Regions from separate parts of the Kitasatospora sp. NPDC048365 genome, predicted to be linked through region 2. Evidence: riboswitches for the same ligand, from Rfam matches in the RefSeq annotation. Region 2 holds a riboswitch; each other region holds the start of a gene.
What was found. Region 2 has a riboswitch for cyclic di-AMP ahead of ACGFX4_RS07815 (M23 family metallopeptidase). Riboswitches for the same ligand answer to the same signal wherever they lie in the genome.
Positions count from the first base shown of each region.

Region 1: another riboswitch for cyclic di-AMP. It lies ahead of ACGFX4_RS30940 (transglycosylase family protein); the one in region 2 lies ahead of ACGFX4_RS07815 (M23 family metallopeptidase).
Region 3: another riboswitch for cyclic di-AMP. It lies ahead of ACGFX4_RS02670 (hypothetical protein); the one in region 2 lies ahead of ACGFX4_RS07815 (M23 family metallopeptidase).
Region 4: another riboswitch for cyclic di-AMP. It lies ahead of ACGFX4_RS38290 (transglycosylase family protein); the one in region 2 lies ahead of ACGFX4_RS07815 (M23 family metallopeptidase).

Region 1 covers NZ_JBICYJ010000038.1:29,858-37,371, reverse strand. The annotation lists gene ACGFX4_RS30960 (exopolyphosphatase) at 1-232, opposite strand, end outside; gene ACGFX4_RS30955 (DUF501 domain-containing protein) at 235-870, opposite strand; gene ACGFX4_RS30950 (septum formation initiator family protein) at 885-1,334, opposite strand; gene eno (phosphopyruvate hydratase) at 1,426-2,712, opposite strand; gene ACGFX4_RS30940 (transglycosylase family protein) at 2,897-3,619, opposite strand; cyclic di-AMP (ydaO/yuaA leader) riboswitch at 3,623-3,772, opposite strand; gene ACGFX4_RS30935 (cytochrome P450) at 3,971-5,221, opposite strand; gene ACGFX4_RS30930 (SDR family NAD(P)-dependent oxidoreductase) at 5,376-5,795, shown strand; gene ACGFX4_RS30925 (MazG family protein) at 5,849-6,841, opposite strand; gene ACGFX4_RS30920 (SurA N-terminal domain-containing protein) at 7,327-7,514, opposite strand, start outside.
Region 2 covers NZ_JBICYJ010000006.1:24,261-31,774, reverse strand. The annotation lists gene ACGFX4_RS07845 (SpoIIE family protein phosphatase) at 1-1,943, opposite strand, end outside; gene ACGFX4_RS07840 (PP2C family protein-serine/threonine phosphatase) at 2,050-3,183, opposite strand; gene ACGFX4_RS07835 (hypothetical protein) at 3,338-3,547, opposite strand; gene ACGFX4_RS07830 (hypothetical protein) at 3,726-3,920, opposite strand; gene ACGFX4_RS07825 (TetR-like C-terminal domain-containing protein) at 3,973-4,539, opposite strand; gene ACGFX4_RS07820 (alpha/beta fold hydrolase) at 4,539-5,357, opposite strand; cyclic di-AMP (ydaO/yuaA leader) riboswitch at 5,604-5,757, shown strand; gene ACGFX4_RS07815 (M23 family metallopeptidase) at 5,768-6,562, shown strand; gene ACGFX4_RS07810 (hypothetical protein) at 6,824-7,514, opposite strand, start outside.
Region 3 covers NZ_JBICYJ010000002.1:200,293-207,806, forward strand. The annotation lists gene ACGFX4_RS02655 (IclR family transcriptional regulator) at 1-495, shown strand, start outside; gene ACGFX4_RS02660 (hypothetical protein) at 570-884, opposite strand; gene ACGFX4_RS02665 (hypothetical protein) at 962-1,444, shown strand; gene ACGFX4_RS02670 (hypothetical protein) at 1,441-2,784, opposite strand; cyclic di-AMP (ydaO/yuaA leader) riboswitch at 2,790-2,966, opposite strand; gene ACGFX4_RS02675 (esterase/lipase family protein) at 3,112-4,371, opposite strand; gene ACGFX4_RS02680 (ribonuclease domain-containing protein) at 4,585-4,980, shown strand; gene ACGFX4_RS02685 (carbohydrate binding domain-containing protein) at 5,187-7,514, shown strand, end outside.
Region 4 covers NZ_JBICYJ010000066.1:9,002-16,515, reverse strand. The annotation lists gene ACGFX4_RS38305 (helix-turn-helix transcriptional regulator) at 1-543, shown strand, start outside; gene ACGFX4_RS38300 (class I SAM-dependent methyltransferase) at 743-1,360, shown strand; gene ACGFX4_RS38295 (peptidylprolyl isomerase) at 1,437-2,105, shown strand; cyclic di-AMP (ydaO/yuaA leader) riboswitch at 2,397-2,542, shown strand; gene ACGFX4_RS38290 (transglycosylase family protein) at 2,626-3,714, shown strand; gene ACGFX4_RS38285 (diiron oxygenase) at 3,733-4,626, opposite strand; gene ACGFX4_RS38280 (pseudouridine synthase) at 4,714-5,643, opposite strand; gene ACGFX4_RS38275 (SpoIIE family protein phosphatase) at 5,865-7,514, shown strand, end outside.

The DNA.
Region 1 (7,514 bases), on a different contig from region 2:
GGTCCGGACCGACCCCGTGCTCGGCGATCAGCGCCGCGTACTCGCGGCAGGCGGCGAACGTCCGCTCCAGCGCCTCCGGGTGGAGCCGGCCGGTGCTGTCCACGCCCTGGCCCAGCCGGTTGATGATCATCCGGCGGTCCAGGTCGGTGATCGAACCGGTCTCCGGGTCCAGGTCCGCGATCAGCAGCCTGATCGAGTTGGTGCCGCAGTCGATCGCGGCCACACGCGTCATGGTCAACTCTGCTCCTCCTCCGCCTGGCGCTTCTTCTCGGCGCGCTCGGCCGTCTTCTGCTGCTTGGCGGCGATCACGGCCGCGTGGTCCTCGTCCTTGGCGCGGTTCTTCAGGACCCGCGCGCCCGCCGCCTCGACCTCGGCCGGGGAGACGCACGGGCCCTTGGCCCACCAGTCCTCCAGCATGCCGAGCGCCTCGTCGCCGAGCGGGTTCACGCCCTCGCCGGCGGCCAGCGAGTGACCGACCAGCACGTGCAGGCACTTCACCCGGTCCGGCATGCCGCCGGCGCTCGGGAAGCCCTCCAGCACCTCGATCGCGTCCCGGCGGGCGATGTAGTCCTCGTGGGCCTTCTGGTAGGCGGCGGCCAGCTCCGGGTCCTCGGCGAGGCGGGCGGTCTGATCCTTCATCACGCCCTCGGCCTCCAGGGTGCCGATCAGCGAGGCCGCCTTGGGGCAGGTCAGGTAGTACAGCGTGGGGAACGGCGTGCCGTCCGGCAGCCGGGGCGCGGTCTCCACCACGTCCGGGTTGCCGCACGGGCAGCGGTGCGCCACCGCGCGCAGGCCGCGCGGGACGCGGCCCAGCTGGGCCGCGATGGCGGCGATGTCGGAGTCGGGAACGGCAGCGGGTTCGTTGGTCATCAGCGGTCTGTCTGTCAGTGGGATGCGGGGGGTTCGGTACCCGGCTGGGCGGTGTCGGCCAGATCGACCGAATCCCAGAGCTCGGCGTACCAGGGCTTGGCGGCCTTCGGCCGGACACCGGCCAAGGCACCGGCGGCCGGCGGCCGGCCGTCCGAGGAGGGCTTGGGGTCCACCGAGACGAACGGCGTCTCGCCCGGAAGCGCGTAGTGCAGCCGCTCGCGGGCCTGCGCCTTCACGTACTCCGGGTCCTGCCAGCGGGCCCGCTCGCGGCGCAGCTCCTCGACCTGCTGCCGGGCCTGCTCGGCCTTGGCGCGCTGCGCGGCGATCTCCGAGCGCTGGGCGATGAACTGCCGGGTGGGATACGCGAGTATCGCGATCAGCGAGCACAGGACGAGCACCAGCACGGTGGCGCGGCTGGTGAAGCGCGGCCGCGCCGCCAGCCCCGGGATCCTCCACTTGGCCATCTCGTACCCCTCCTGCACATGCCGGTGCCCCGGCCCCACCCTACGCGGTGGGAGCCGGGGCACCGGTCAGGCTGGCTCAGCCCTCGTGGACTCAGCCCTCGTACTTGAACCGCGGGAAGGCGCCGCGGCCGGCGTACTCGGCGGCGTCGTCGAGGATCTCCTCGATGCGCAGCAGCTGGTTGTACTTGGCGACGCGCTCGGAGCGGGCCGGGGCGCCGGTCTTGATCTGGCCGCAGTTGGTGGCGACGGCGAGGTCGGCGATGGTGACGTCCTCGGTCTCGCCGGAGCGGTGCGACATCATGCAGCGGTAGCCGTTGCGCTGGGCCAGCTCGACGGCGTCCAGGGTCTCGGTCAGCGAACCGATCTGGTTGACCTTCACCAGCAGCGCGTTGGCGGTGCCGGTCTCGATGCCCTGGGCCAGGCGGGCCGGGTTGGTGACGAACAGGTCGTCACCGACCAGCTGGACCTTGTCGCCCAGCTTGACGGTCATGGCCTTCCAGCCGTCCCAGTCCGACTCGTCCAGCGGGTCCTCGATGGAGACCAGCGGGTACGCGGCGACCAGCTCGGCGTAGTACTCGATCAGCTCGGCGGCGGAGAGCGCCTTGCCCTCGAACTGGTAGGCGCCGTCCTTGTAGAACTCGGAGGCGGCGACGTCCAGCGCGAGCGCGACATCCTTGCCCGGCACGTAGCCGGCCTTCTTGATGGCCTCGGTGATGAGGTCCAGGGCCTCGCGGTTGGAGTCCAGGTTCGGCGCGAAGCCGCCCTCGTCGCCGAGGCCGGTGGACAGGCCGCGCTCCTTCAGGACGCCCTTGAGGGTGTGGTAGACCTCGACGCCCCAGCGGACGGCCTCGGAGAAGGACTCCGCACCGATCGGGGCGATCATGAACTCCTGGATGTCCACGTTGGAGTCCGCGTGCGAACCGCCGTTGAGGATGTTCATCATCGGGACCGGCAGGACGTGCGCGTTCGGGCCGCCCAGGTAGCGGAACAGCGGCAGGTCGCTGGCCTCGGAGGCGGCGTGCGCCACGGCGAGCGAGACGCCGAGGATGGCGTTGGCGCCGAGCGAGGACTTGTCCGGGGTGGCGTCCAGGTCCAGCATGGCCTGGTCGATCAGGCGCTGCTCGGTCGCGTCGTAGCCGACCAGCTCCGGGCCGATCTGCTCGATCACGGCGAGGACGGCCTTCTCGACGCCCTTGCCGAAGTAGCGGTTCTTGTCGCCGTCGCGGAGCTCCAGCGCCTCGAAGGCGCCGGTGGACGCACCCGACGGGACAGCGGCACGGCCGGTGCTGCCGTCGTCGAGGCCGACCTCGACCTCGACCGTGGGGTTGCCGCGGGAATCGAGGATCTCGCGGGCTACGACGACATCAATGGACGGCACGAGGCATCTCCTAGCGGAAGCGGATGTGTAGTCGTTACGACCAGAGCCTAACCGCCCCGGGCTTCCGGTCCACGTTGACCTTCGTCCCGTCTCACCGTGTGGCGCGCTACTCGCTGGTAGTTCATCTGAATGTCCCGCAAAAGCGGGCACCCCGGACGGTCCGGAGTGCCCGCTCCCGCAGCCGTCAGAACGACAGCACCTGACCCGGCATGATCAGGTCCGGGTTGCCGCCGATCACCGGACGGTTGGACTCGTACAGCTTCTGCCAGCCGCCGGACACGTGCTGGGCGGCGGCGATGCCGGACAGCGTGTCACCGGGGCGCACGGTGTAGCCGCCGCCGGCGACCGGCGGCGCGGCCGGGGCCTGGGCGCCCTGCGGCACAACCCGGGGCGCACTCTGCGACGTCGCGCCCTGCGGCGCAGCCTTGGGGGTCGCGGTCTTCGGCGTCGCGGTCTTGGGCGTCGCGGCCTTCGGGGCCGCCGCGCGGGTCTCGGAGCGCGAGGCGGTGTCCGTCTGGGCCGACGATCCGCCCCTGGTCAGGCCCGCGCGCTTCGAGCAGACCGGCCACGCGCCGGGGCCCTGCGAGGCGAGCACCTTCTCGGCGACGGCGATCTGCTGCCCCTTGCTGGCCTGGTCGGCGCGCTGCGCGTACTGGCCGCCGCCGAAGGACTTCCAGGTGGAGGAGCTGAACTGCAGCCCGCCGTAGTAGCCGTTGCCGGTGTTGATCGACCAGTTTCCGCCGGACTCGCACTGCGCGACCTTGTCCCAGATGGAGACCGGGGCGGCCTGGGCGCCGGTGGCGGTCAGCAGGGGCAGGGCCAGACCCACGCCCGCGACGCCCGCGGCGGCGATGGCCTTCTCGGCCTTGGTACTGCGACGGTGGCGGCCGGAACCGGTGAACAGCATGACGAATCCTCTCCGCACGCCTGCGAGGTGAGCTGTCGGGTTCGGACCGGGAGGTGGCCCGGCCGCCGGGAAGGCGGCTTCACCCCAAGCCGTGGGGGACGGCGTCAAACCTGGTTCCCCCGCCCCTGTCCGGGTCGTTGTCGGATTCCCTGCAGCGCGGCGGACAGGATTCGGCGTTCCGCACCCGGGGCCCGCGGCTGCGGGCAGAGGGAGAGTAGGCAGATCCGACGATCAATCACAAGCTCATATCACCGGTATCACGCAAGAATTACGACGCGTCACAACTCGGGCACGAACCATGCAGGTATGTCCGGTTTAATCCGCATTCAGATCTCGCGACACGACGCGCCGTCAGGCGTCCACCGGAGTGAAGGAGACCGGCAGTTCGCGCAGGCCACGCATGATCAGGCCGCCGCGCCAGCGCAGTTCGGACGGGTCGGCGGCAAGACGCAGATCGGGCAGCCGGGTCAGCACCGTGGCGAGCGCCCGCTGCCCCTCCAGCCGGGCCAGCGGCGCGCCGATGCAGTAGTGGATGCCGTGCCCGAACCCCAGGTGGGGGTTGTCGGCGCGGGCCAGGTCGAGGGTGTTCTCCTCGGCGAACCGGGCCGGGTCGCGGTCCGCCGCCGCCAGCACCACCAGCACCGGGTCGCCGACCGGAATGTCCACCGCGCCGATGGACAGCGGCTGCGACGCGAACCGCCACGTCGCCAGCTCCACCGGTCCGTCGTAGCGCAGCAGTTCCTCCACCCCGGTCTCCAACAGCCCGCTCTCGCCCCGGGCCAGCGACTCCTGCAGCAGCACGCGCTGCCCCGGGTTGCGCAGCAGCGCGTACAGGCCGTTGCCGATCAGGTTCACGGTGGTCTCGAAACCCGCGAAGAGCAGGATGAACGCCATCGCGGCGGCCTCGTTCTCGGTGAGGTGCTCGCCGTGGTCGCTGGCCCGGATCAGCCCCGAGATCAGGTCGTCCCCGAGGTCCGCCCGCTTGCGGTGGATGAGCTCGGCCAGGTACGTGCGCATCCGCTTCACCGCCCGGCCGACACCCCCGCGCTGCCCCCCGTGGTGTCGGATCATCATCCCGGCCCAGTCCCGGAAGTCGTCCTGGTCCTCGGCCGGGACACCCAGCAGGTCGCAGATCGCGTAGATGGGCAGCGGGAACGCGAACTCGTGGATCAGGTCCGCCGAGCCGCGCTCCGCGAAGGAGTCGATCAACCGGTCGGTGAGCTGCTGCACCCGCGGCTCGAACTCCGCCACCCGGCGCGGCGTGAACGCCTTCGACACCAGCCGCCGCAGCCGGGTGTGGTCCGGCGGGTCGATGTTCAGCAGGTGCGTCATCAGGTTCGCCTGGCGCTCGCCCGGGATGCCGACCCGGCCGCTGCGATGAGCATGCACGTTGTGCTGCGCGGGGTTCTTGGAGAGCCGGCTGTCCGCGAGGGCCTGCCGCGCGTCCGCGTACCGGGTCACCAGCCACGCCTCCACCCCGCTCGGCAGCGTCGTCCGATGCACCGGCGCGTGCTCGCGCAACCACGCGTACGCGGGGTACGGATCGGCGGCGAACTCCCAGGTGAAGAGCTCCGGGCGGGTGGTCTCGGGCGTGTGGGACATGCCTTGACGGTATCCGGTGCCCCGACCTGCGTGAGTCTGGTCACCTGGCGGGTAATCCCTGTTGCGGAGGGTCGTGGCGTGCCTACGATCCTCCGACAACCGTTGGTGGGCGGCGTGCGGACCGGCCACCGGGCGTCTCAAGGAGGAGCAGTCCATGCGGGTAACCGGGGCAGTGGTGGTCATCGCGGTACTCGACGGAGGTTCGGGGGCGGAACTCGCCCGCCGCTTCACCGCCGCCGGCGCCGCCCGCCTCCTCATCGCCGACCTGCGGCCCGGCGTCGCCGAGGACCTCGCCACCGAACTCGACCGGCCCGACTGCCACGTCGTCGGCGTCTCCGGCGACATCCACCGCCCCAGCGACATCGCCGCGCTGGTCTCCACCGCCGTCAAGCACCTCGGCCCGATCGACCTCTTCGCGGTCGCCGGCCCCGACGGCGAGCGGATCGTCCAGCTCGCCGACCTCCCCGACCACCTCGACCCGCTCGCCGACCTCCTCGCCCTGCTCGGCGAGGCGATCGGCGAGGTCGTCCCGCAGCAGCGGCGCAGCAGCCCGGAACCGGCCGCCGCCGCCTAGCACCCGGGGCGTGGGACGCGGGGCTGCGCCGACGACCGCAGCCCGGCGGGTCGCTACGGGTTGAGGCCCTCGGCCTGTCGCACCGCGGCGCGGTAGCGGCGGGCGGCGGCCCGCAGGGCGGCGTCCACGTCCACGTCCGCGTCGTACGCGCGCTGGGCGACCGCGAGCAGCAGGTCGCCCGCCGACCGCTCGGTCAGCTCCGCCGGCAGCTCGTACGCGCCGTCCGGCACGCCGGCGAAATTCGCCCGCCGCACCCGGGAGACCAGCTTCGCCGCGTACGCGAGCGCCGGCAGCCCCGCCGGCACCCCGTCGAGCACCGACTCCCGCTGCTTCTCGGCCGCCTTCAGCTGCTCCCAGTTCGCCTCGACCTGCGCCGCACCCGACGCCTCCACGTCACCGAAGACATGCGGGTGCCGGTACATCAGCTTCTCCACGATGTCGCCGGCCACGTCGTCGATCGAGAACGGGTCGTCCGGGTGCTCCTCGGCGATCCGCGAATGGAAGAACACCTGGAGCAGCACGTCGCCGAGCTCCTCCCGCAAGGTCTCCCGATCACCCTCCTCGATCGCCTCGACCAGCTCGAACGCCTCCTCCACCAGGTACTTCACCAGGCTCGCGTGCGTCTGCTCGGCGTCCCACGGGCAGCCGCCCGGCGAGCGCAGCCGGTCCATCACCGACGCCAGGTCGAGCAGCCGCGCACCCGGCAGGTCGTACGAGCCCGGCAGCACCTCGATCTCCGGCACCCGGCCCGCCTCCTCCACCGAGATCCGCGCCAGCGCGTCCGTCAGCCCCGGGTCACCGTCCGCACCACCCAGCCACAGCACCGGCGCCGCCTCCACCAGCATCCGCGCCAGCGCCGGAGCGGAACCCCGCTCCACCACCTCCACCACGACGCCCGCCTGGCGGACGGCGGGCAGCTGCGGATGCGAGGCGTCGCCCGCGAGCACCCGCGGCGCGGACCGCAGCGCCTCCCACGCGGGCCAGGAGAGCAGCCCGGGGGCCACGCGGTGAGTAGTGGTGAGCAGCGTCAGCTTCGGAGTGTCCACACCCCAGAACCTACCCGCTCCCCCACCCCCCGCCCGGCCCTCCGCACCCCCCGCCCACCGCCCCCGCGGGGGCGCTGCGCGACGGCGGGATACGACGGCGCCTCCGGCGGGGCGCTCCGCGAACCGGCTCCCGCCAGGCGCCTCCGGCGGGGCGCTGCGCGACGGCGGGATACGAGGGACACCCCCGGCGGGACCGCCGTGCGAACGGCACACGCCCGACGACCGCCTCCGGCGGGGCGCTGCGCGACGGCGGGATGCGAGGGACGCCCCCGGCGGGACCGCCGCACGAACGGCAGACACCCGACGACCGCCTCCGGCGGGGCGCTGCGCGTGACCGTGCCCACGAACGCCTCCGGTGGGACGCTTCGCGGGGCGAGGACGGCACCGGCCCGACGGCCGCCTCCGGCGGGGCGGCTCGCGACGGCTGCCGCCAGGCCCCGCGGGGCGCGGACAGCACCGGCCCGGCGGCCGGGGCGGCGTGCGGGTCAGGCGGGGTTGGTGTTCTGGGGGAGCCAGGAGTCGACGGTGTCGGCGAGGCCGATCTGCTGGACGTCCCAGTGGCCGTAGCGGGGGTTGACCTGGATGTCGAGTTCGGTGCCGGCGGCCACCAGGGCCTTGCGGATGGCGGCGTTGCCGGCGTCGGTGCGGGGGTCCTCGCCCTGCGCGGCGGCGA
Region 2 (7,514 bases):
GCCAGCCTCCCCACCGCCGGCGGGTACTCCGCCCACGGCTCCACCCCGAGCGGCGGACCGCCCGGCAGATCCAGCTCGGACGCCTTCCCGTCGGAGATCCGCACCGGCGGCGGATGCCCGGCCCGCGCCCCGCGCAGCGTCCCGTCCGCCGGATCCAGCGTCAGGTACAGGCAGGTCGCGAAGAGGTCGGTGTCCAGCTCGGCCAGCAGCCGGCTGGTCCTGGCCAGCGTCGCCGCCGGGTCGTGCCCGTCCGTGGCGTACGCCCGCAGCCCGCTGCGCAGCTGGCCCATCACCGCGGTGGCCTCGGCGTTGTGGCCCTGCACGTCGCCGATCACCAGCCCGACCCGGCCGTCCGGCAGCCGCAGCAGGTCGTACCAGTCGCCGCCGATCTGCATGCCCTCGGTGGACGGCAGGTACCGGGCCGCCGATGCCACGCCGGGCAGCCGGGGCAGGGAGCGCGGCAGCATCGCGCGCTGCAGCTCGGTCGCCCGGTGGTGGTGGATGTCGTACAGCCGGGCGCGCTCCAGGGTCTGCGCCAGGATGCCGGCGAAGGCCGAGTACATGGTGCGGTCCTCGCGGCCGAAGACCCGCTCGGTGGCGAAGGTGATCAGGCAGGAGCCGACCTGCCGGCCGGAGGCCACCAGCGGCAGCACCGCCCAGGCCGCCGGGGCCAGCGGATTGCCGGTGGCCCGCCCGCCCGGCTCGCTGAACAGCGGGGTGGCCCGGCTCAGCGCGTGCTCCATCACCCCGGAGGACAGCTCGTGCAGCCGGTTCAGCTCGGTGCGGTACGGCCCGCCGAACACCGCGGGGGAGACCGGCAGCAGCCGGCCCTCGTCCACCAGGTCCAGCACCACGCTGGCCGCGCCGAGGGCCGGCCGGGCTATGTCGGTCAGCGCCGTGGTCACCTCGCGCACCGTGACCGCCCGGGACAGCGCCCGGGTCAGCGCCAGCAGCAGCGCGGTGCGGGCGCCCACCGTCGGCGTCGCGCCCTGCGGCGCGGCGGCCGGCTCCGGCCGCTCCACCCGGGCCCGGTCGGTCAGCAGCCCGGCCACCCGGACCGGCCGCTGGTGGATGTCCAGCATCACCTCGCCCGACTCGTCCACCCGCGCGACCGTCCCGTCGGGCCGCACCACCCGGTAGCTCAGCCGGTAGGGGCCGCCGGCGGCCAGCGCCTCGGCCATCCCCGCCTGGAGGTCGGGCAGGTCCTCCGGGTGCACCACCCGGGCCAGGTCGGGCGCCTGGGCGCTGGGCCGCTCCGGCAGCGGCAGGCCGATCACCTGGTAGGCGCGGGCGTCCCAGGTGGTCTCGCCGGTCACCAGGTCGCGTTCGAACGCCCCGGCCCCCGCCGCCCGCACGGCCAGGGCCAGCAGCTGCGGGTCCACCGGCCGCGGCTCGGCCCGGATGCCGTCGGGCACCGGGCCGGCGGCCGCGTGCACGTGGTCGATCAGGTGCGACAGCCGGGTCGCGCACGCCTCGGCGAGGGTCTCCAGGGTGTCGAGGTCGCGGCGCGGCACGGTGCCCCGGTGGGCCAGCGCCAGCGCCAGCGCCCCGATCGGGTCGCCGTCCACCACCAGCGGCATCACCGCCAGCGCGACCAGCCCGGTGCCCCGGCCGACGTTGGTGTTCGGGTAGTCGGCGCTGGTCTGCTCCGGGCTGAGCAGCACCGTCTCGCGCCGCCGCAGGGCCAGTGCCGCCGGCAGGTCGCCGGCCGGGTCGACCACGCCGTAGCGCTCGTGCGCCCACTCCGGCAGGCTGTCGGAGGCCGCCAGGCGCAGCATCCCGGCGGAGTCCAGCAGGTAGAGCGCGGACCCCTCGCGGGTGATCCAGCTCGGCCCCTCCAGCAGGACCGTCCCCAGCAGCTCGGTCGCGCTCGACGCGCGCAGCAGCAGCCGGACGCAGCGCAGCTCGGTCCGGGTGGCGCGACGGTTCGAGGTCAGGTCCATGGCGGTACCGGGCCCTTCCGGTCGTGCCGCGTGCGCGTGCGTCTTCACTGTTGCTGAACATCCTATTGACAGATCGCTCACCCGGCCGGTTGCGAACCACCGGGTCTCAGGCGCCCGCCCCCAGCCGGCGCACCACGATCACCGAGCGGTCGTCCTGCACGTCCGGCGCCACCGTCCGCACCAGCGTCTGCGCCGGGTCCTCGGTCCCGCCGTACCGCAGCAGCGGCGCCGCGGCCGCCAGCAGCCGGTCGATGCCCTCGTCGATGTCCTCGCCCGGGACCTCCACCAGCCCGTCGCTGTACAGCAGCAGCGAGTCCCCGAGCGCCAACCGCCCCCACTCCGGCGGGTACGGCACGGAGGCCAGCACCCCCAGTGCCGGGCCGCCGACCCCCGCCCGCAGCCAGCTGCCGCCGCCGGCCCGGCAGTACTGCACGGCCGGCGGGTGCCCCGCGTTGAACACCCGGTACCGCCCGTCCGACGGCCGGATCGCCAGGTGCACCGCGGTGGCGAAGGCGTCCTCCCAGTCCAGCTTGGCCAGGTAGTCGTTGGCGGCGGGCAGGAACCGCTCCGGCTCTACCGAGCCGAGCAGCGTCGCGAACGCCCCCGACAGGTGTATCGACCGGGCGGCCGCCCGGCTGCCCTTGCCGGAGACGTCCACCAGGACCACCTCCAGCAGGTCCCGCTCCGGCTGGTGCGCGGCGAGCAGGAAGTCCCCGGAGAACAGCGTGCCCCGCACCGGCGACACCGCCTGGTGGAACCGCCAGTCCAGCAGCCCGCTGGGCAGCCGCCCGAGCGCCAGGGCGTGCTCGGCGAGCTCGACCAGCATGGTGTCGCCGCGCAGGCCGCGCAGGCCCAGCCGGGTCCGGTAGCGCGAGGTGGCCAGCACCAGCACCGCCGCCGACGCGATCACCAGCACCGACCCGGGCCGCACCCCGTACGGCTGCCGCAGCAGCCCGTCCGCGACCAGGCAGAGCGCGACGGCGCCGATCAGCAGGTACTGCCGGTGGACGTGCAGCAGGTAGCCGCCGAGGATCACCGGGAAGACCAGCGCGGACGGCGGGCACAGGTCGGGCTTCAGGATCGCCAGCCAGGTGAGGGCGAGCGAGAGCACCACCAGCACGGCCAGCGCGGCCCGCTCGGCGGCCGGGTCGCCGTCCAGCAGCCGGCTCAGCCACCGCCCGAGCGGGCTGCGACGCAGCCGTGCGCCGACCCTCCTGGCGACGGTGGTGACTGCGGGCACGGCACCTCCGCCGGTACGCGGGCACAGGCCGCTGACGATCCGCTGATTCAGCTCAATTTATCGCCGAATGTCCGGATAGTCGTACTTGTGCCGCTTCCCGCGCGGGTCGACGGGCCGGGTTCCCGTGCTGTTCCCCGGACCGGGCCGCCGCCCGTTACTGCCCGTCCACCTCGCCGTAGCCGGGCTGCGGGCGCGCCGCCACCGGGCGCAGCGTGCGCAGGCCGCGCAGCACCGCGAACGCGCGACGGAGCTCACCGACCGGGGTGCGCGGTTCGGCCGCCGGGGCCGGCTCCGGGTCGAGCGGGCGGCGGGGTGCCGGGACCAGGCCGGTGACGGGCTCGGTGTGCTGCGCCGTCTGCGTCATCGTTCCTGTCCTCCGTGCTGCCGCCGAGTGGGCTGACGGGTCGTGGGTCGACCCGACTGTAGTACTTCCCGCTGGGCTGACAGTCTTACGCGTGGACGGTGACGGAACGGTATCGAAGGCAATCCGAAGACGTACCGGCGCGCGCCCCCGGTCGGAGGCGCGCGCCGGTACGCGGGCCTCAGGCCTGGAGGTCGGGCAGCTCGGGGGTGACGGTCTCGACCCGGTCGAGGCCGAGCGGCAGGTCGGGGGCGGTGATCGCGTCGGTCAGCGGGCCGGCGGGCACCTGCGGGACGGCGTGCGCGCTGGGGGCGGTCAGGGAGGCCACCACGCCGACGGCGAGCGAGGCAAAGGCGAGCATCGAGCGCTTCTTCATGCCCTGCCCAACGCCCGTCCGGCGCATCGGTCACGGCCTCCGGGCCCGCGGCTCACGGCCAGGAGCGCAGGCCCTCGGTCAGCACCCGGGTCATCCGGTCCAGCGTCACCGCCCGGTCCTCGGCCAGTCGGAACGCGCCGCCGGTGGCGAGCGAGGCGAACCCGTGCGCCATCGCCCGGACCGTCCGGGTCGCGTGGATCGCCTCTGCGCCGTCCAGCCCGTAGCCGGCCAGCACCCGCAGCACCACCTCCACCAGCCGGGTGGCGGCCGCCAACTGCTCCGGGTCGTCCTCCCGCGGCGCCTGCGGCACCGCCGCGTACCGCCGCGGGTACTCGGTGGCGTAGGCCGCGTACGCCGCCATCAGCGCGGCCACCGCCGCGTCGCCGGAGCGGCCGAGCGCCGCGTCCGCCAGCCGGTCGGCCAGCTCGCCGGTGACCCGGACGGCGACCAGCCGGCGCAGCTCGGCCAGGCCGCCGGGGACGTGCTTGTACAGCGAGGGCGTGGCCACGCCGGCCCGGCCGGCCACGGCGGCCAGCGTGAGCTCCTGGACCCCGTGCTCGTCGACCAGCTCCAGCGCCCGGTCGACCACGGCGGCGGGGGTGAGTCCGACCCGGGGCATCAGGCGACCTCCGCCAGGAACGGGAGCAGCGCGGCGGCGACGGCCTGCGGGTGGCCGGCCATCGGGTAGTGGCCGCCGTCCTCGATCATCACCTTGCGGCCGTTCAGCGCCGCCGCCTGGCGGTCGGCGACCAGCTCCGGGTCCGGGAAGTCGGGGTCCTTGGTGCCCATCAGCACCAGCGCCGGGCACCGGACCGCCGCGGACCAGCCGACCGGCGCCGAGTCGCCGGAGAGGTAGCCGGCCAGCGCGACCTTGCGGTGCGGCTCGCGCAGCATCGCCGCCAGGCCCGCCCGGTACGCGTCGAAGTCGGCCGGGCGCTCGGTCGGGAAGTAGAACTTCTGCAGCGTGCCCCACACCCCGGGGAACGCCTTGACCACCGGGCCGACCACGCCGAACAGCGCCTTCTGGAAGGCGTTCAGCGGCAGGTTCTCGATGAACGCGTCGATCAGCACCACGCCGGCCGCCCGCTCCGGCGCCAGCCCGGCCGCCTTCACCACGGTCGCGCCGGTGTACGAGCTGCCGGCCAGCACGGCCCGCTCGATGCCCAGGTGGTCGAGCAGGGCGAGCAGGTCGGCGGCGATCGCGGCGGGGGAGTAGTCGACGAACTCGGCCGAGGACTCGCCCATGCCGCGCAGGTCCATGGTGATCACCCGGTGGCCGGCCGCGGTGAGCAGCGGGACCAGGTGCCGGTAGGCGGCCCGCTGGTCGAGCATGCCCGGGAGCAGGACGACCGGCAGTCCCTCGCCCGGGGTGTCGTCGAACGCGATCCGGCCGCCGGGGACGTCGAAGAAGCGGGTGGGGGTGGTCGTGGAGCTCATCGCGGGCCTCCTGGGCTGCGTGCGTCGGCGGTGCCGATTGCTGTTAGCCATAAAGCTAAGGCTAATAGCCTTAGCCGTCAACCCCTTCGCCAAGCCCGCCGAATCATCACAAATCGCCCACAGGTCGTCAGGAGGGCATCACTGCCTCTCCCGAGACGCTTGGAAACAGGGGGTCCATAGGATTAACGTTTGATAACGCAGCGCGGTCGGCAACGCCGTACCCATACGGCACCGCGCGCGGTCGCCTAATCCACCGGGCCCACCCCCTCGCGGGCGCGCCCAGGAGCCGGGGAACCACGTTCCTTGGGGTGAATCGGCCAGGCCCCCGGGCCACCGGCCGTAGGAGACCTTCCACCTCCGAACCCGTCAGCTAACCCGGTCGGCGAGAGGGAAGGAAGGAGTGCGCCCCCGTGGCGTCCACCCAGACCGCTGACAGCTCCGGCACAGCCACCAGCCTGCTCGACCACCCGACCGGGCACGACACCCGGCACCGGCTGCCCCGGCAGTCCCGCGGCACCGGCCCGCTGCTCGGCGTCACCGCGATGACCGCCGCGCTCGGCGCCACCGGCTTCGCCGCCGCCCCGGCCGGCCACGCCGCGGACGCCCCCGCCGCCCCCTCCGTCACCGCCCCCGACGAGGCCTCCGGGGCCGTCCTGTCCGCCGACCCCGGACTCGCCCTCGCCGCCCGCATCCAGCAGCAGGCCGACGGCCGGCGCACCGCCGACGACGAGTCCGCCCGGATCGCCGCCGCCCAGGAGGCCCAGGCCAGGCGCGCCGCGCAGGAGACCGCGGCCCCCCTCGGCGACCACGCCCTGCCGGTCGCCGGCTACCGCCTCGCCGCGCAGTTCGCCCAGGCCGGCGCGCACTGGGCCCACCTGCACACCGGCCTCGACTTCGCCGCCCGCACCGGCACCCCGGTCACCGCCGTCACCGGCGGCACCGTCACTTCCGCCGGCTGGTCCGGCCCGTACGGCTACCGGGTGATCCAGACCCTGCCCGACGGCACCGAGCTCTGGTACTGCCACCTCGCCCGGATCACCACCCCGGCCGGCCCCGTCACCACCGGCACCGTGCTCGGCACCGTCGGCGCCACCGGCAACGTCACCGGCGTCACCGGCCCCCACCTCCACCTGGAGGTCCGCCCCGACGGCGCCGCCCCGATCGACCCGCTCACCTGGCTCGGATCGCACGGCCTCACGCCGTAGCCGCCCCCGACGGCAGCCGGGCCGCGACCCCTTCCCCGCGCCCGGCTCGTCGGACCAGGGCCCACCCGGGCCCGGATCCCGTCCCTGACCGGCCCCGGGAGCTCCATCCCCCGGGCCCGGCCTTCCCAGGGCCCGGTCCGCCCCGGGCGCAGGCCCTGTTCGGCCCGGTCCGCCCCGGGCGCAGGCCCCCCTCCGGCCCGGACCGCTCGCGCGTTCCGTCCTCCGCACGGCCACCCGGGTGCCGTCCGGCCCGCTCCCGGCTCAGGCCTCGCCGGGTTCGCCCCGCTCCGCGAGGTACGCCTCGATGTCGCCGGGGCCCGGCTCCGGCGCCAGGTCCGGGTACTCCGTCACCAGCAGCGCCGCCAGCCCCGGGCTCGTCCACTCCCCGTACAGCCGCAGCGCCTCCGCCTCCACCGCGGCCTCGAACCCGTCGAAGTCCCCGGCCAGCTCCTCCGGCATCGGCAGCCCGCGCGCGGTCAGCTCCGCCAGGTTCCGGTAGCTGCGCTGCATCAGCCCCTGCTCCAGCAGCCGCCGCGCGCCGTCCGTCGCCATGCCGACCAGCAGCAGCCGCGCCGCGTCCCACTCCTCCTGGCCCTCGGCCGCCACCAGCCCGGGCGCGGTGGCGTACCGCCCCAGCCGCTCCTCCTCCGGCAGCTCCCGGAACCCGTCCAGCCACGCCCGCACCGCGCCCTCGTCCGCCGGGTCGATCCCGTCGGCCCGCAGCAGCAGGGTGTACAGGCGCGGCCAGGTGACCAGGTCGGCCCGGCGCAGCAGCCCGCAGAGCACCTCGCCCTGCCACTCCGCCTCCTCGTGCAGCCGCTCCCACCGCTTGGCGTTCAACCGGCGGGCCGCCCGCTGACGGTCGATCAGCAGCCGGACGGCCTCGCCGTACGCCTCGTAGGCCCCGGGCTCGTCCACCGGCTGCACGTACAGGTACAGGCGCTCGTACAGC
Region 3 (7,514 bases), on a different contig from region 2:
CTGACCGAGCTGATGGAGGCCACCGGCGAGACCGCCAACCTGGCCGTCCTGGAGGGCGGCGAGGTGGTGTACGTCGGGCAGGTGCAGTCCCGTCGCTCGATGCGGATGTTCACCGAGGTCGGCCGCCGGGTGCAGCCGCACTGCACCGGCGTGGGCAAGGCGCTGCTGGCCCAGCTGCCCGAGGAGGAGGCCCGGGCGCTGCTCGGCACCGGCCCGCTGCAGGCGCACACCGCGTACACCGTGACCGACCCGCAGGACCTGATCACCCAGCTGGGCACGGCCCGCGAGTCCGGGTACGTGGTGGACGACCAGGAGCAGGAGATCGGGGTGCGCTGCATCGCGGTCGCGGTGCCGGGCGCGCCGACGCCGACCGCACTGTCGGTCTCCGGCCCGGAGGCGCGGATCCGCGCGCTGGAGGCGCAGGCGGGCAGCGCGGCGCTCGTCCCGGTGATGCGTCAGATCGCCTCCCGGCTCGGCGAGGTGCTCGCGCCGTAGCGCGGACGGCGCGACGGCCAGACGGGACATCAGGAGCGCCACGGCCACCACAGCCGCCACGGCCGTCGACCGCGTCAGTCGGACAGGTCGAGGTCGCCGACCTGGGCCACCGTCACCTCGAAGACGGCGAGCACCGGATCGGCCCCGGCCTCGCGGAACAGGCGCGGCGCGGCGGCGGTCTTCGGGTCGGCCCGGACGGCCTCCAGGGTGGCCAGGTCGCGCCACAGGCTCTGGATCCGCCAGTGCCGGTCGCTGCCCTTGAGCAGCTCGGTGCGCAGCAGCCCCTCCGGCAGCGGGCCGGCCACCAGCTGCCGGTACGCCTGGACGAAGCCGGCCTCCCGTTCGGCCGCGACCTCGCCGCTCACCTCGCTCAACACGCGACCAGTCATCGTGTCCACCTCCGCTCGACAGGGCCGTGCGCCACTACTGTGAGTATGCAGGTGGGCACCGACAGTGGGAGTGGAGCATGGCCGTGCGGGTGATGCGGGGGCCCATGGTTCTGGCGATGGCGGCCGCGGCGGCCCTGGGGACGACGACCGGGACGGCGGCGGCGCTGCCCTCGCACGCGGACCTGCAGGTGGTCCGGCTCGACCCGGACCCGGCCGCGCCGGGCGGGCTGACCACGGTGCACGCCTTCGTCGCCAACGGCGGACCGGACCGGACGGCCTCGCCGTTCACCGTGCTGGTCGACCTGCCGGCGGGCTTCACCGCCGAGGGCCCGTTCTTCCCGGAGAACTGCACCGTCTCGCTGGCCGGCCACCTGGTCCGCTGCACCTTCCCGGCGGGCCTGCCGGCGCTGCGGACGGCGACCGCGCTGATCCCGGTCCGGGTGAACGCGTACGTGCCCCCCGGCACGAGGGCCGAGGGGCACGTACGGGTGGCGGGCGCGGACGACACGGTCCCGGCGAACGACCGGACGGCGTTCACGCTGACCGTGCGGGCCGACTAGCGGTAGACGCGGACCCAGTCGGCGGCGAAGCTGATCGGCGCGGAGCCGGACGCGGCCGGGTGGTACTGGCCGGCGCTCAGCGACAGGTTGAGGATCAGGTACGCGGACCAGCCGGTGCCGACCCCGGTGCCGTCGGAGAACACCTTCTTGCCGTTGACGTACCAGTCGACGGAGTCGGCGCCGTAGTAGGTGCCGATGGTCACCCACTGGTCCTTGGCGATGGCGCTCGCGTCGGTGTAGTACTTCGAGCCGGACTTGACGTGGTTGGTCAGCTCCAGCAGGTTCGGGTTGTCCGGGTGGTACTCGAAGGAGTCGATCTCGCCGTTGCCGTTCTTCCAGGTCCACAGGGCGGGCCAGGCGCCGGTGCCGGCGGGCAGCTTGACCCGGGTCTCGGCGTAGTCGCCGGTCTTCACCTGGAAGCCCTGGGAGGAGTACTCGGTGGTGAGCAGGCCGGTGTCCCAGGCCTGCTTGCCGTTCTCCAGGGTGTGGCCGGACGGCTTGGCGGTGAAGGTGGCGACGCCGCCGGAGACCTGGACGCCGCTGGTGGTCAGCCAGTCGAGCTTGTTGTCGTCCGGGTTGTGGTTGCCGTAGCGGTAGGCGCTGGACTTGTCGCCGGTCCACTTGGAGCCGTACGCGATGGCGCTGTCGAACTCCTCGGACCAGGTCAGCGCCTTGCCCGGGATCGGCGAGCCGGTGCCCGCGGCCGGGGCGGTCGGCGCGGTCGTCGGCGTGGGGGCGGCCGTGGGCGTCGGGGTCGGGGTCGGCGTCGGCGCGGGGGTCGGCTTGACCGTGGGGGTGGGCGCCGGGGCCGGGGTGGTGGCGCCGGCGGCGGCCACGGTGAGGGTGCGCGAGGGCAGGTTGTGCCAGGCGTTCGCCGAGTCCTGCCAGAAGCCGAACTGGGTGTAGGTGCCGGCCGGCAGGGTGCGGGCGGCGCTGGTGAAGGTGGTGCCGCCCGGGCAGATCTGCACGTTGCTCGCGTTGCCGGGGAAGTCCAGGTTCCGCCCGGCGGCGTCGCGCACGCCGACGCCGAGCGTCTTGGCGGTGAAGCAGGAGGAGGAGTGGACGGTCAGCGAGGCGGTCGTCGAGACGGCGGCGGCCATCGACTCCGGGGTGAGCCGGTCCTGGGTGACGGTCGCGGCGGCGGACGTGGCGCCGGCGACGGCGGCGGTCGTGGCGGCCGAGGTCGCGGGGGCCGCGGTCGTCGGGGCGCTCCAGGCGGACGGGGTGGTCCAGGCGGACGGGTTGAACCAGGCGGCCTGGGCGCTGCCGGCGAGCGGCGCGCCGATCAGGGCGGCGGCACCGGCGACGGCGCCGATGCGGGCAGGACGGGAGAGGCGCATGACGGGGTTCCTCCGCGACGCCTGCGAGGTGAGCTGTCGGGTTCGGGCCCTGAGGCGGCCCGGCCGCGCGCGTGCGTGCGTGCGGCTTCACCCCTAGCCGTGCCCGGCCGTCCCGGAGGGAGCGGAGGGCATGGCGACGTACCTGTGGGTCCCCCGCTCCTGTCCAGTGGTGGTCAGCGAAAGCCCCCGGCGGGTGGACAGGATTCGGCGTCCCGGCGGTGGCGTGCCCGGTGCGAGCACCCGAGCAGGCTAGACAGATTGTCGACAGAGCGACAACCGGCCCGGGAGAGACAAGCGTCACACCGCGGGCCGGCGGGACTGCCCTGGTCAGGCGAGCCAGGAGGTGATCTGCTGGACGGCCGCCGGGGCCCAGGCGAGCTCCATGTGGTTGAGGCCGCCGAGCAGCGCGGTGCCGCCGACGGTGGGGATGCCGGTGGTGTCCAGGGCACTCGCGGTGAACACCAGGCCGTCGCTCGGGCCGCGGCCCTCGTTGAGGATCCCGGGGATGTCGGCCGAGCCGCCGGCCAGCAGGTAGGTCCGCACGGAGGCCGGAATGCCGGCCCGCTGCAGCGGGGCGATCAGCGACCCGGCGTCGATCGCGGCCTGGATGCCCTGGCCCGAGGTGTAGAAGCCCTGGCCGCCGTAGTAGGTGGTCCACCAGTCCTGGGCGGTGGAGTCGACGCCGTACCGGCCGTCCCAGCGGGCGAGCAGCTGGCGCTGGCCGGGGAAGCAGTCGTACCCGCCGCTGGGCAGCACGCCGAGGCAGGGCTGCGCGGTGTAGCTGCCGTAGCAGGTCATGTACAGGTGCGGGGAGGGCGCGTTGGCGGTGCCGCCGCAGGCCGGCCAGGTGGCCAGCGAGAAGGCCCAGCCGTGCGCGTACGTGTAGTCCAGGCCGCCGTGCGGGCCGCCGAGGGTGATCAGACGCCGGACGTCCCCGGCGTAGGCCCGGCCCCAGGACGGCCGGACCGAGGAGACGTACGCGCGGGCCGCGACCTCGCCCTTGCTCCAGGCGACCACGTCGACCTGGGCGACCCCCAGCCTGGCCCGGATCAGCGCGATCGCGTCGCCGACCGCCTGGGCCTGGAGCAGGTTGTCGCCCTGCTTGTGGGCGAAGTTGATCGCGAAGACCCGGTGGCCGGAAGCGGCCAGGTTCTGCGCCAGGCCGGTGGAGGGGCAGCCGGACGCGCCGCAGCTGCCGGTGGCGCCGGGGTCGGCCCAGGCCCGGTCGGCGTTGTCGTTGGCGCCGTGCACCAGCAGGACGGGGGTGGTGATCGGGCCGGTGTTCCAGCCGGTGCCGCTGTAGAGCAGGAAACGGCCGGAATAGGGCTGCCGGACGCCGCCGAACCAGGTCAGCCGGGCGCCGTCCTGGTCGCCGCGGCCGTCCGACGGGTACTGCTCGGCGCGGAAGCCGGTGGTGGTGTCCAGGTAGCGCTCGACCCGGTCCCAGCCGTTGCCGGGCGCGGTGAAGACGGCCTCCTGCGCGAGGTACGGGGGCGCGGCGGCGTGGGCGGGGACGGTGCCGATGCCGAGCAGCAGCAGGGCGGCGGTGAGCAGGGCGGTGCACAGGGACCTGACGGGGTGGGGCATCAGGGGTCGCCTCCTCGGGGGCGGCAGGGTGACGTGGAGTCAGGTCACGGTAGGCGCGGCGCGGCCGGAGACCCATGTGACAGGACCACACCGAGGGCTCGCTGCTGATGGCGGTCCGCCACAAGTCCCCCGGGTTCCCGGGGAGTTACCCGAAGATGAAAAATTGCGGCAACGTCTTTCGCGCGGACCTGACAAGCCCCCACACTGGCTCACATGCGAATCACTCTACGCGCGTTGAAGACCCGCGCCGCTTCCGTCGTCGCCGTCGGCATGCTGACCCTGGCCCCGACCGCCGTGTTCGCCACCGACGCCCACGCCACCGTCTCCGGGAACGTGTGCCGCACCGCCCTGCCGAGCCAGGCCCGGGACACCCTGGCCCTGATCGACAAGGGCGGCCCGTTCCCCTACTCGCAGGACGGCATCGTCTTCCAGAACAGAGAGGGCGTCCTGCCGGCCAAGGCCGGCGGCTACTACCACGAGTACACCGTGATCACCCCGGGCAGCTCCACCCGCGGGGCCCGACGGATCGTCACCGGCGCCGTCTACCACGAGGACTACTACACCTCGGACCACTACGCGACCTTCTACAAGGTCAACTGGAGCTGCTGACCCGAGCGTTCCTTCCCCTGCCCGCCCGCCCCGCTTCCCCCCGGGGCGGGCGGGCCCTTTTCGTCGCGGTCGGTCCACGACTCTTTACGTGGCGTTGACGGCTCGGTACGCTCCCCGCAACATCTTGCAGGAACTTGCGCAAGAGGACCCTCATCCCCCACCCGACAGGCCGCGCCCCAACCGCGGCCCGCCACGAGGAGTCCCCTGTGGACCAACGACCCCGCCACGTGCGGCGGCGCCATCCGATCCTGGCCGTCCTCGCGGTCATCGCCGGCCTGGTCGCCGCGCTGCTGCCGGCCATCACGGCGCACGCCGCCACCACCGCCACCGTCTACTACAAGCCGGCCACCGGCTGGACCGCCGTCAACCTCCACTGGGCCCCCACCGGCGGCGCCTGGACCACCTCGCCCGGCGTCGCCATGACGCCCGCCTGCACCGGCTGGTACAGCAGGACCGTCGACCTGGGCAGCGCCACCGGCCTGCAGGCCACCTTCAACAACGGCGCCGGCACCTGGGACAACCACGGCGGCGCCAACTACCAGCTCGGCAGCGGCATCTCGGCCGTCTCCGGCGGCACCGTCACCACCACCGACCCGTGCGCCGCCGCCACGCCCACCTCCGCCACCGTCTACTACTGGACGGCCACCAAGAACTGGTCCGCCTACTACCTGCACTGGGCGACCACCGGCGGCACCTGGACCACCTCGCCCGGCACGAAGATGGCGGCCGCCTGCACCAACTGGGTCAAGCTCACCGTCGACCTGGGCACCTCCCCGACCTGGCAGGCGACCTTCAACAACGGCGCCGGCACCTGGGACAACAACGGCGGCACCAACTACCAGCTCGGCACCGGCCTGATCACCGTCAAGGACGGCGTCATCGCCCACTCCGACCCGTGCGCCGACACCCCGCCGCCGGCCACCGGCACCCCGGCGACCGTCTGGTACTCCACCGCCACCGTCGGCTGGTCCACCGTCAACCTGCACTGGGCCCCCACCGGCGGCACCTGGACCACCGCCCCCGGCATCGGCATGGACGCCGCCTGCACCGGCTGGGTGAAGAAGACCGTCGACCTCGGCACCGCCACCACCTGGCAGGCCACCTTCAACAACGGCAACGGCACCTGGGACAACAACAACGGCGTCAACTACCAGCTCGGTACGGGCAACTCCACCGTCAAGGACCGCACGGTGACCGCCTCCGCCACCGACCCGTGCGCCGCCGTCGTCCCCGACACCACCGCACCGAGCGTGCCCACCGGGGTCACCGCCACCGCCAACACCACCGCCGTGGTGCTCACCTGGACCGCCTCCACCGACAACACCGGCGTCACCGGCTACCAGGTCACCCGCACCGGCGGCACCAAGGGCACCTCGGTGGTCAACACCACCTCCACCGTCTACTCGGAGACCGGCCTGGAGGCCACCACCGCGTACTGCTGGACCGTCAAGGCCCTGGACGCCGCGGGCAACCTCTCCGCCGCCTCGGCCCAGTCCTGCGCCACCACCGGGACCGCTCCCCCGCCCGCCGCGGGCGGCACCCCGCTCGGCGGCGACCCGCGCAAGGACCCGATCTACTTCGTCCTCACCGCCCGCTTCAACGACGGCGACAGCGCCAACAACCGCGGCGGCAGCCAGGACGTCAAGTCCGGCAACGCGGCCAACGGCGACCCGATGTTCCGCGGCGACTTCAAGGGCCTGGTCGACAAGCTCGACTACGTCAAGGGCCTGGGCTTCTCCGCGATCTGGATCACCCCGGTGGTGCTCAACCGCTCCGACTACGACTACCACGGGTACCACGGCTACGACTTCTACAAGGTCGACGCCCGCCTGGAGTCGGCCGGCGCCTCCTACCAGGACCTGATCAACGCCGCCCACGCCAAGGGCATCAAGATCTACCAGGACGTGGTCTACAACCACAGCTCCCGCTGGGGCGCCAAGGGCCTGTTCACGCCGACCGTGTACGGCGTGCGCGACAGCCAGTGGTCCTGGTACTACGACCAGCCGAACGCGAACTTCACCTACGACGGCCTGACCGTGGACCCGGTCTCCGGGAAGTCGTACTACAACGGCGACATGTGGTCCACCGCCGAGCCGGCCGGCAACACCTGCGTCAACTGGGGCAAGGCCACCGCGTACAAGAGCGCCGAGGGCTACACCATCTACAACTGCCAGTGGCCCAACCCCACCTCCGGCATGTTCCCGAAGGCCCTCTACCACCAGTGCTGGATCGGCAACTGGGAGGGCGAGGACTCCCGTTCCTGCTGGATCCACGAGGACCTGGCCGACTTCAACACCGAGAACGCCGTCGTCCAGCAGTACCTGATCGGCGCCTACAACAAGTACATCGACATGGGCGTCGACGGCTTCCGGATCGACACCGCCGTGCACATCCCCCGGGTCACCTGGAACCGGCGCTTCCTGCCCGCCATCTACGACGAGGTCAACCGCAAGTTCGGCGCCGACAAGGCGGGCAGCTTCTACGTCTTCGGCGAGGTCGGCGCCTTCGTCAACGACAAGTGGAACCGCGGCTCG
Region 4 (7,514 bases), on a different contig from region 2:
TACCTGCTCGACCGCCTGGACGGCGTCCCGGTGCAGGTCCTCAGCGATCTGGGCGACCTGCTGGCGCAGAACGAGCTGGCGCAGGCGCTGTTCGGCTGCGTCTGCTCGGTGGCCCGCCCGGACCGCAACCTCGTGCTGCGCTGGTTCTCCGACCCGGTGGTGCGTGAGCGCCTGGCCCCCGAGGAGCACGAGGAGTACGCCCGGCAACTGGTCGCCGACCTGCGCGCCGCGGTCGTCCGGCGCGGCACCGACGAGGCGTCCCGCGGCCTCCTCGCCCGGCTCCGGGACTCGGCCGCCGGGGCAGAGTTCGCGACGCTCTGGGAGCGGCACGAGGTGGCGGTGCGGACCTCGCACCCGTACCGGCTGGTCCATCCCGAGCTGGGCCGGATCGTCTTCGACTGCGAGGTACTGGCGACGCCGGCGGCCGACCAGCGCCTGCGTGTCTTCACGCCGCCGCCCGGCGGCACCGAGGCCCTCGACCTGCTGCGCGCGCTCGGCCCCGGGCATCGGCACTGCGCCGAGGCCGCCCCCCGCGGCTCCTAGCCTCCGCGCCCCGACCGCTCATCGGGCCCTCCGGCTCCTGCACCGACGCACGGAACCCGCGCGCCGCGCCCCTACCCGCGTCGGCGGCCCGCTGCCGGTGCTCGGCGACGGGGCCCGGCTGGGGCCGCCGGTTCCACGCCGCCGGCTCGCCCGCCGGATAGTCTCGGTCTCCCGACGAGCACCGCACCGGAGGCACGCCTTGGACAGCAGCGCCTGGGACACCCGCTACCGAAGCTCGGAGCTGGTGTGGGGCACCGAGCCCAACCGCTGGGTCGCCGCGGAGACCGCCGACCTGACGCCGGGGCGGGCGCTCGACCTGGCGGCCGGTGAGGGCCGCAACAGCCTGTGGCTGGCCGCCCGGGGCTGGCGGGTGACCGCGGTGGACTTCTCCCCCGTCGCGCTGGGCCGGGCCCGCACGCTCGCCGCCGCGCTGCCCGCGGACAACGCCGCCCGGGTCGAACTGGTCGAGGCGGACGTGCTGGCGTACGAGCCGGAGGCAGCCGGGTACGACCTGGTGCTGATCGCCTACCTGCAGCTCCCCGGCGAGCAGTTGGGGTCGGTGCTGGTGCGTGCGGCCGGGGCGGTGGCGCCGGGCGGCACGCTGCTGGTGGTGGGCCACGACTCGACCAACCTGGCCGAGGGCGTCGGCGGGCCGCAGGACCCGGCGGTGCTGTACCGCCTGCCGGAGGTCCTCGCCACCCTCGCCGACACCGGCCTGACGGCCGTTCGGGCGGAGCGGGTCCGCCGCCCGGCGACCCGGCCGGACGGGACGGCGGGCGAGGCGGTCGACACACTGGTGCGCCTGCGCCGGGCGTGAATCCGGCACGCTTGGCGGCCGGCCGGACGGGGCATGAATGACGGGTCCACGCCAACTCCATCCGGAAGGCCGCCCCGTGAACCGCAAGTCCATGGCCCTGCTCGCCGCCGTCGCCACCCTGCCGCTGGCCCTCTCCGGCACCGTCGCCGCCGCCCAGCCGTCCGGCTCGGCCGCCGCCGCGTCCGCCGCCTGCAGCTACACCCCGGCGGTCCCGGCCGACAACTTCAAGGGCATCCCGGTGTTCGACGCGAAGCAGGCGGCGAAGCCGTACAGCGCGACGCTGCGCACCACCCAGGGCGCGATCACGTTCAAGGCGCTGACCGACAAGGCGCCGTGCACCACGTTCTCGTTCCGGTTCCTGGCCGAGCGCGACTACTTCGACCGCAGCCACTGCCACCGGCTCACCACCCAGCGCATCTTCGTGCTGCAGTGCGGCGACCCGACCGGCACCGGCAGTGGCGGTCCCGGCTACTCCTTCCCGGACGAGAACCTGGAGGGCGCCACCTACCCGGCCGGGACGGTGGCGATGGCCAACGCCGGCCCGAACACCAACGGCAGCCAGTTCTTCTTCGTCTGGAAGGACACCAAGCTCTCGCCCGCCTACACGCCGTTCGGTCGGGTGACGGCCGGGCTCGACGTCCTGCAGCGGATCGCGGCGGCCGGCGAGGACGACCAGAACAACCCGGGCGACGGCTTCCCGAACCTGCCGGTGAACATCCGTCACGTCGCCATCACCAAGCGCTGACCGGACCGACACATCCGTCCGGCCGCCGACCGGGCGTCAGCGGCCGGACCGTACCGCGGTTCGACCTTCGCGCAAGCGAGTTTCGAACGGCCGCGCGGGGCGGCGGTGTGCGGACGGGGCTTGTGGGGTGGCTGTGGTTTGTGGGCGACGAAGGTGGACGGCCCGTGACGGGGCTGTGATCCTGGCGGTATGAGCTTGTGATTGGCTGCCCGGGTTGAATAGTCTCCGTGCAGCCCGCACACGCGGGCCCCGTGCGCGGAAACGCCGAGCCCTGTCCGCCGCGCTCCCGGGATGCCCAACACACCACCTGGGGCAGGGGTGGGGGAACCAGGTAAGTCGCCGTCCCCGACGGCTCGGGGTGAAGCCGCCTCCCGGCGGCCGGGCCACCTCCCGGTCCGAACCCGACAGCTCACCTCGCAGGCGTGCGGAGAGGGACGTCCTCATGCTCTTCACGGGTCCGGGTCGGCACCGCCGTCCCACCCAGGCGGAGAAGGCCATTGCGGTCGCGAGTATCGCGGGCGTGGGCCTGGCACTGCCCCTGCTGGCCGCCACCGGAGCGCAGGCCGCGCCGACGCCGGTCTGGGACAAGGTCGCGGGCTGCGAGACCGGCGGCAACTGGAGCGCGGACTCCGGCGACGGCTACCACGGCGGCCTGCGTTTCACGGACTCCACCTGGGCGGCGTACGGCGGCACCGAGTTCGCGCCGAGCGCGGACCGGGCGACCCGCAGCCAGCAGATCGCGGTGGCCGAGCGGGTGCTCGCCGCCGAGGGCGAGGGCGGCTGGGGCACCTGCGCCCAGCAGGCCGGCCTGTCCCGGGACGGCGTGACCGGCGTGGTGGACGTCAACGACTCGGCGGACGAGACCGGCTCGCTGCGCGGCAGCCGCGGCGTCGACATGGTGAACGCGGCCCAGGACGGCTCGCTGCCCGCCGCGCACACCACCCCGGTCTTCTCCGGCCTCCCGGGCTGGGACCCGGTGTACAGCGTGTACTGGTACGAGCAGGACGGCGGCTGGTTCTGGACCAGCCACCACTCGGTGTACGAGCACCACGTCAGCTCGGCCGCCGCGAAGGCGGCGAAGGCCGCACAGGACGCCCGGAACGCGCAGGGCACCACGGCGCCCGCCACCACCGCGCCGGTCGCCCCGGTGGCTCCGGTGGTCCCGGTCGACCCGACGCTTCCCACCGCGCCGGTCACCACGACGCCGACCCTGCCGACCGACCCGACCGGGACCCCGACCGACCCGACCGTCCCGCCGGTCACCGTCGACCCGACCGCGCCGGTCACCGGCGACCCGACGCTGCCGGTGGCGCCGCCGGTCGACCCGACGGCGCCGGCGACCGGTCCGACCACCCCGACGGTCCCGGGCGCCGACGCCACCGCTCCGGCCGCGCCCACCGCGCAGCCGAGCTCTCCTGCCACCGAGTCGGCCCCGCCGGCCGCCACCCCGAAGGCGTACACGGTGCAGGCGGGCGACACGCTGGCGTCCATCGCCCGCAACAACGGCCTGCAGGGCGGTTGGAAGGGGCTCTACGAGGCCAACAAGCTGGTCGTGGGCGAGAACCCGGACCTGCTCAAGCCCGGCCTGGTGCTCCAGCTGGGCCAGTGACGGCCTGCGGGCCGCCCGTCAGTGGATGACGCCGGCGGCCCGCAGCAGCCAGCGGTTGGTGCGGCCGACCAGCCCGGCCCGGTCGAGGACACCGATCACCTTGGCGGCCATCTCCACCTTGGTGGCCCGCCAGTGCGGGTTGGCCTTCGCGGCGGCGCTGCCGACCTCGGGAGCGATGCCCACGGCGCGGTACAGGCGCGGGTGGATCAGGCTGACGGTGGCGAAGTAGACGATCAGTCCGATGAACAGCTGCTCGTAGCGGCGCCGGACCGGCCCGAGCCGGCGCCGCACCAGTTCCTCGCGCGCATAGCTGATGTGCCGCGACTCCTCGATGACGTGGATCCGCGAGACCTGCCGGGTGAGCGGCTGGAGCGTCTCGTCGGCCATCAGTTCGCGCTGGAAGGCGTCCAGGATCTCCTCGACGTACATGGTGCCGCCGAAGGTCTGGCTGTGCGTGGAGATCGCCTTGAAGAGCCGTCCGAGGTTGTGCGCCACCGGGCGCGCGCCGTACGCGGGGACGCCCATCCAGCTGATCATTTTGGCGAACATCACCGAGTGCCGGCACTCGTCGCCGATCTCGGTCAGCGCGTACTGCACGTGCGCGGAGGTCGGGTCCTGGTCGAAGGCGTGCCGCAGCAGCATCTGCATCAGGATCTCCTCGAACCAGATGCCGACGCTGGCGATCGAGGCGGTCTCGTGCTTGCTGAGCTCGATCCGCCGCTCCTCGTCCAGCGTCTCCCACAGCGGGGTGCCGTAGAGCGAGAGGCGGTGCGGCGGGCAGTAGTAGCGGCCGGGCTCGGGGGCGGAGTCCCAGTCGACGTCCTTGAGCGGGTCGAAGGAGAGCTTGGCGGACGAGGCGAGCAGGCGTTCGGCGGTCCGCTCGCGGTCGCGCAGGCGGGTCGTCTCGGGCATGGGGGATCTCCTTCGCGGCGCGTACGTGTCCGTGCCGCGAAGGTAGAAGTTATTAGACCCACCGTCAATACACCGCGCAGAACCCGGCTACCCGGGCCACCCCGCCAGCGTGCGGCGGCTGCGGAAACAGTGCTCCTCCCCGCTCACCGGATCGGTGAACTCCAGCGACCGGGCCAGCAGTTGCAGCGGCGCACCGAAGTCCTCCGGCTCGGACGCGGGCCGCACCACGGGGTAGATCGGGTCGTGCAGGATCGGCACGCCCAGACGGTTCAGGTGCACCCGCAGCTGGTGGGTGCGGCCGGTGTGCGGCAGCAGCCGGTAGAGCCCCAGGCCCTCGCGGTGGCCGACCAGCTCCACCCGGGTCTCCGCGTTCGGCTCGCCGGGCACCTCGTACGCCGCCATCTCGCCGCGCACCTTCACGATCCGGCTGCGCACCACCGCAGGCAGCTCCAGCGCGGGATCGTGGCGGGCCACCGCCCGGTACTCCTTGCGGGCCAGCCGGCGCTCGAACAGGCCCTGGTAGGCGCCCCGGTGGCGCGGATCGGCGACGAACAGCACCACGCCCGCGGTCAGCCGGTCCAGCCGGTGGGCGGGGCTGAGCGCGGGCAGGTCCAGGTCGCGGCGCAGCCGGGCGAGCGCGGTGTCGGTGACGTGCGAGCCGCGCGGGGTGGTGGCGAGGAAGTGCGGCTTGTCGGCGACCACGATCCGCTCGTCGCGGTACAGGACCTCCACCTCGAAGGGCACCGGCTCCTCGTACGGGGTCCACTCGCGGTGGAACCACAGGTACCCGCCGGGGGTGAACGGGGTGTCGGCGTCGATCGGGCCGTGAACGGCGACGAACTCGCCGCGGGCCAGCATCCCGGCCACCCGGTCCGGTCCGACGGCGCGGCCGTAGCGCTCGCGCAGGTAGTCGGCGGCGGTCGGCCACGGACCTTCCTGCGGCAGCCTGACCCGGACCGGGTCGATGCCGTCCCGCTGCGGCAGCGGGCTCGCCGGCACCCCTGACCTGCGCCCCACAGTCCACCACTCCCGCCGCTCGACCCGTCCGCCCACCCTACCCACCGCGCGGCGCCGCCCCGGGCGGGCCCGGGGTGCGTGGACGGCCCGGGGCGGGGAAGAAGCCCCCGTGCGGCGCCTGGCCGCCCGGTGACCGGAACGCCTTCGGCTCCGTACGGGACAGCGGCGGGCCGCCATGGGAACATGGCAGGGCGGAGCGCCCAGTGAGCGGCAGGTGGCCGATGGACACCGACAAACAGGGCAGGATCCCCCAGACCCGCCGGAACCCGGCCCTCGCCGGAGCCGACGAGCAGGCCTTCGACGGCCTGCTGACCATCCCGATCGCCACGGCGCTGATCGCCGAGGACGGCCTGATCCTGCACTGGAGCCCGGACGCGGAGGCGCTGCTCGGCTACCGCGCGGACGAGGCGGTCGGCTCGCCGGCCGCGCAGCTGCTGGTCACCGCCGAGCAGCGGCCGGAGGTGCTGGCGCTGTTCCGGGACATCGTCCAGGGCCGGGCGTGGTCCGGTGTCTTCCCGGTGCGCCACCGCAGCGGGCACCACGTGAACCTGGAGTTCCGCACCCACCCCATCGCCGGGCCGGGCGGGCGCCCGCTGGTGCTGGCGGTGGCCTCGGACGTGACGGCGCTGCGCCGGCTGCAGGCGGACCTGGCGGTGCTGGACGGGTTCTTCACCCAGTCCCCGGTGGGCATGGCGGTGTACGACGCCCAGCTGCGCTTCGTCCGGCTGAACGAGGCGCTGGCGAAGATCAACGGCCTGCCGGTCGACGCGCACCTGCGCCGCCGGGTGACCGAGGTGCTGCCGGGCATCAACGGCCGGGAGATCGAGGCGGTGATGCGCCGGGTGCTGGAGGAGGGCGAGGCGGTGGTGGACACCCGCTCGCACGGCCGCACCCCGGGCGACCCGACCCACGACCACGCCTGGTCGGCCTCGTACTTCCGGCTGCAGCAGGCGGACGGGCGGGTGCTGGGCGTCTCCTCGACCATCGTGGACATCACCGAGCGCTTCCAGGCCGAGACGGTGGCGGCCCGCGCCCAGCGGCGGCTGACCCTGCTGGCGGAGGCCACCGCGACGGTCGGCACCACGCTGGACGTCCGGCAGACCGCGCACGAGCTGGCGGACGCCGTCGTGCCGGACCTCGCCGACACCGCCGGGGTGTTCGCGCTGGAGCACCTGATCAGCGGCGGCGAGGAGCAGCCCGCCGACGAGGTGCCGGGCGACGGTGGGCAGCTGCCGCACCGGCTGCGGCGGATCGCGCTGACCACGGTGGACCCGGACCATCCGACCCGGCACCTGCCGACCGAGGCGGTGCTGGTGGTGCCCCGCGAGTCGGCGTACGGCCGGGCGCTGGAGCTGGGGCGCACGATCAGCGCCCCGACCTGGGAGCTGCCGCTGCTCGCCGAGGCCGTGCCGGAGCACGCGCTCAGCGCGTACCTGGGCGACCGGCCGCGCCGGGTGGTGATCACGCCGCTGGTGGCCCGCGGCTCGGTGCTCGGCATGCTGGTGTACTCGCGGCGGGCGGACCGCGAGGAGCTGACCGAGGACGACGTCACGCTGGGCGACGAGCTGGCCACCCGGGCGGCGACCGCGATCGACAACGCCCGGCTGTACACCCGGGCCCGGGACGCCGCCGAGCAGCGCCGGCGGGCGCTGGAGACCGCGCAGACCGCGCAGGAGCGCCTGGCGCTGCTCAACGAGGCCTCCACCCGGATCGGCACCACCCTGGACCTGGCGACCACGGCCCGGGAGCTGGCCGAGACCGCCACCCCGCGCCTCGCCGACACGGTGATCGTGGAGGTGCTGGACGCGCTGGTGCGCGGCGATCCCTCGCCCACCCCGGGGCAGGCGGACCGCTCGGCGGTGCTGCGCCGG